2 regions of the Streptomyces sp. S063 genome follow, and region 1 is predicted to be linked to the other one. Evidence: riboswitches for the same ligand, from Rfam matches in the RefSeq annotation. Region 1 holds a riboswitch; the other holds the start of a gene.
What was found. A riboswitch is a leader RNA that binds a small molecule or an ion and turns the genes downstream of it on or off. The one in region 1 is predicted to bind S-adenosylmethionine.

Region 1 (2,194 bases):
GACGCGCCGCCGCCGGCGAGGTACGGGTCGGCGGCCTGGAGCCAGTCGGCGCGGCCGGCCAGGACCCCGGAGCCGAAGGGCGCGTACAGCTTGTGGCCGGAGAACGCGACCCAGTCGACGTCCAGTTCGGCGATGTCGACGGGGTGGTGCGGGGCCAGCTGCGCGGCGTCCAGGACGATGCGGGCGCCGTGGGCGTGGGCGGTGGCGGCCAGTTCCCGCACGGGCCACAGCTCGCCGGTCACGTTGGAGGCGCCGGTGACGCAGACGAGGGCGGGGCCGTAGGGGTCGCGGTCGGCGAGCGCGCGCTCCAGGCTCTCGACGGCCCGGCCCGGGGTGCGGGGGGCGTCGAGGTAGGTGACCTGGGCGTCCCGCCAGGGCAGCAGGGACGCGTGGTGCTCGGTCTCGTACACGAAGACCTGGCAGTTCGCGGGGAGCGCGGCGGCCAGCAGGTTGAGGGAGTCGGTGGTGGAGCGGGTGAAGACCACCTGGTCCTCGGCACGGCAGCCGAGGAACTCGGCGACGGTGCGACGGCTGTTCTCGAAGAGGTCGGTGGAGAGCTGCGAGAGGTAGCCGGCGCCGCGGTGGACACTGCCGTAGTACGGGGCGTACGCGGCGATGTCGTCCCAGACCCGCTGGAGGGCGGGGGCGCTGGCGGCGTAGTCGAGCGCGGCGTAGGTGACCTCACCGCCCGTGACGAGCGGAACGGTGACGTCCCGGCCCAGAACGGGCAGCGGGGCACAAACCGACGGGTCAAGGGCAGCGGTGGACACAGACATGGCGAACTCCCGTAACAGGCAGGCGAGATCAACGCGTCGACGGATACACGGCGGCGCGGAGAAGGAAGGAAAAGGGTGCGCTGAAGAAGGGCGGTCAGCTCAGGGCACGAAGATGCCCTGGGACGAGCCCTAGGGCCTGCCGTCACCTTCCCGTCGTCGCCCGAAGGGCGGCCAGGAGTCGCCCGGCAGACGGGAATGTGGCGCGACAGGCCCTAGCGCATTCGCTTGCTCACAAGAGGCTCCCTAGGGACCAGGACCCCGGGGGCTGGCATCCGCTGGATGCCGAGGGGCCCGCGCTTGCCGCAGACCTCGCTGCCTGCGGCCCGGTCTTCACCCGGGGCACCCCGCCACGGACGGAGGGTTGCCGGACAGCGGGCCGGGGCCGTAGTCGCTGTCACTCATGACCTGCGCAGCATCTTGCCATACGTAGGCACACGCGCAAGGGCGCAGTCCGGATTCCGGACTGCGCCCTGCCTCACACCGTGTGCGTCGGGGGTCGACCTCAGGCGTTGCTGGCCGCCACCCAGCGCTCCAGCGCCCGCTTGGCCGCCCCGGAGTCGATGGACTCGGCCGCCACCGCGATCTTCGCCGCGAGCTGCTCGGTCAGCGTGCCGGGGCCGGCGTCCAGGGCGACCAGGGCCGCCGCGGAGTTGAGCAGCACCGCTTCCCGCACCGCGCCCTCCTCGCCGTCCAGCAGGCGACGGGCCACATCGGCGTTGTACGAGGCGTCCGCGCCACGCAGCGCTTCGACGGGGACGATGGGCAGCCCGACGTCGCGCGGGTCGAACGCCTCCTCGCGGACCGCGCCGTCGCGCACCACCCAGACCCGGGAGGTGGCGGTGGTGGTCAGCTCGTCGAGGCCGTCGTCGCCGCGGAAGACGAGGGCGGAGTTGCCCCGGTCGGCCAGCACGCCCGCGACGATGGGCGCCATCCGGGCGTCGGCGACCCCGACGGCCTGGGAGCGCACCTGGGCCGGGTTGGTGAGGGGGCCCAGGATGTTGAACGTGGTCTGCGCGCCGAGCTCCTTGCGTGCCTTGGCGGCGTACCGCAGGGCGGGGTGGAACTTCACGGCGAAGCAGAAGGTGATGCCCGCCTGCTCGGCGACCTCGACCACCCGGCGCGGGGTCAGCTCCAGGTTGACGCCGAGCTTCTCCAGGACGTCGGAGGAGCCGCTCGCGGAGGACGCGGCCCGGTTGCCGTGCTTGACGACCTTGGCGCCGGTGCCGGCGATGACGATCGCGGACATGGTGGAGATGTTGACGGTCTTGGCCAGGTCGCCGCCGGTGCCCACGATGTCGACGGTTCGGCCGGGCACCTCGATGGTGTTGGCGTGCGCGTACATCGCGCGGACCAGGCCGGTGACCTCGTCGACGGTCTCGCCCTTGGCCCGCAGCGCCACGGCGAACCCGGCGATCTGC
Region 2 (2,194 bases), 2.6 Mb from region 1:
AGCGGCTGTACGAAACCGGCCAGCTGCGGCCAGTGCAGATTGAGCAGCGGGCGTGCCACCAGTTCAGTGACCCGGCCGCCCTGACCTGCGCTGCCGCCGAGCGGGCGGTCGTACATCGCCTTGACGAACTGGACCGTGGGATCGGTGAGCAGCGGGCCGACCGTGCCCGAGACGAAGTCCGCCGAGAAGTCCTTGAGGTCGGCGTCCACGAAGCAGACGATCTCCCCGCTGGTCACCAGGAGTGAGCGCCACAGCACCTCGCCCTTGCCGGGCACGGCCGGGATCCGGGGCAGGATCGCGTCCCGGTGGACCACGCGCGCGCCCGCCGCCCGGGCCACCGCCGCGGTGGCGTCGGTGGATCCGGAGTCGATCACCACGAGCTCGTCGACCAGCCGGATCTTCTCCATCAGCTCGCGGCGGATCGTCGCCACGATCGCGCCGACCGTGGCCTCCTCGTTCAGCGCGGGCAGGACCACGCTCACGGACGTACGGCGCGGGTCGGCGGCCCGGGCGTCGGTGAGCCGGTTGAGCGGGCGGTCGCCGGACGACCAGGAACGCCTGGTCAGCCAGCGTTCCACCTCTTCGAGCACGGTCGGCACTCCCTGTGTGTGATCCATCTCGCGGTTCGGACGACTATCTCAACGGTCCGGTGCTTCGGTTACAGTCTTGAACAACGCGGATGACCGTCGCATGTCGGGGTCGGAGCGCACATAAACGCCTGGATCGAAGATCCAGCGCCATAGAGCTCATCCAGAGGGACTGAGGGAACGGCCCGTTGAAGTCCCGGCAACCCTCCTGCCGACCGCGAGGTCACGGTGGGGAAGGTGCCAATTCCGTCTTGCGGCGAAATGCGTCGCGAGGAAGATGAGGAGAAAGGGCCTCCGCCATCATGGCTGTTCAGACCATTGCAGGTAATGCCACCACCGCCCCCGTGGACCTCGGTCCCGCCGCGGCGCTTTCCTGCCGCGAGTGCGGCGAGCGTTTCGAGCTCGGCCCCCTCTTCGCCTGTGCGTCCTGTTTCGGCCCCTCGAAGTGGCCTACGACCTGCCCACCGGCTCCGCCGAGGAACTGCGCAAGCGCATCGAGGCCGGTCCGGACAACATCTGGCGCTATGCCCCGCTGCTGCCCGTCCCCGCCGACGTCGCGGACAAGCCCAACCTGAACCCCGGCTTCACCAAGCTGGTCAAGGCCGACAACCTCGCCCGTGAGCTGGGCGTCACCGGCGGCCTGTACGTGAAGGACGACTCCGGCAACCCGACGCACTCCTTCAAGGACCGCGTCGTCGCGATCGCCGTCGAGGCCGCCCGCGCCTTCGGTTTCACCACCCTCTCCTGCTCCTCCACGGGCAACCTGGCCGGGGCCGTCGGCGCCGCCGCCGCCCGCGCCGGACTGCGCTCCTGCGTGTTCATCCCGCACGACCTGGAGCAGGGCAAGGTCGTCATGGCCGCGGTGTACGGCGGTGAACTGGTCGGCATCGAGGGCAATTACGACGACGTCAACCGCTTCTGCTCCGAGCTGATCGGCGACCCCCTCGGCGAGGGCTGGGGCTTCGTCAACGTCAACCTCCGCCCGTACTACGGCGAGGGCTCCAAGACGCTGGCGTACGAGATCTGCGAGCAGCTCGGCTGGCGGCTGCCCGACCAGATCGTCATCCCGATCGCGTCCGGCTCGCAGCTCACGAAGATCGACAAGGGGCTCCAGGAGCTGATCAAGCTCGGTCTGGTCGAGGACAAGCCGTACAAGGTCTTCGGCGCCCAGGCCGAGGGCTGCTCCCCGGTCTCCGCCGCCTTCAAGGGCGGGCACGACGTCGTGCGGCCCCAGAAGCCGAACACCATCGCCAAGTCGCTGGCCATCGGCAACCCGGCCGACGGCCCCTACGTCCTCGACATCGCCCGGCGCACCGGCGGCGCGGTGGAGGACGTCACCGACGAGCAGGTCGTCGACGCGATCAAGCTGCTGGCCCGCACCGAGGGCATCTTCGGCGAGACGGCGGGCGGGGTGACGCTCGGCGTGACGAAGAAGCTCATCGAGGCCGGTGTCATCGACCCGGCGCTCACCACCGTCGTCGTCAACACCGGCGACGGCCTGAAGACGCTCGACGCGGTCTCCGCCACCTCGCAGGCCACGGCCACCATCAAGCCGAGCCTGGACGCGTTCCGCGCCGCGGGCCTCGGCACCGCCTGACGACCACCCC

Region 2: another riboswitch for S-adenosylmethionine. It lies ahead of thrC (threonine synthase); the one in region 1 lies ahead of CCZ36_RS07490 (aminotransferase class V-fold PLP-dependent enzyme).

What each region holds. Positions count from the first base shown of each region.
Region 1 covers NZ_CP021707.1:1,672,448-1,674,641, forward strand. Annotated here, with positions in the region: gene CCZ36_RS07490 (aminotransferase class V-fold PLP-dependent enzyme) at 1-776, opposite strand, end outside; SAM riboswitch class IV at 1,065-1,182, opposite strand; gene trpD (anthranilate phosphoribosyltransferase) at 1,279-2,194, opposite strand, start outside.
Region 2 covers NZ_CP021707.1:4,240,755-4,242,948, forward strand. Annotated here, with positions in the region: gene CCZ36_RS19575 (glucosyl-3-phosphoglycerate synthase) at 1-590, opposite strand, end outside; SAM riboswitch class I at 744-871, shown strand; partial or broken gene thrC (threonine synthase) at 890-2,184, shown strand.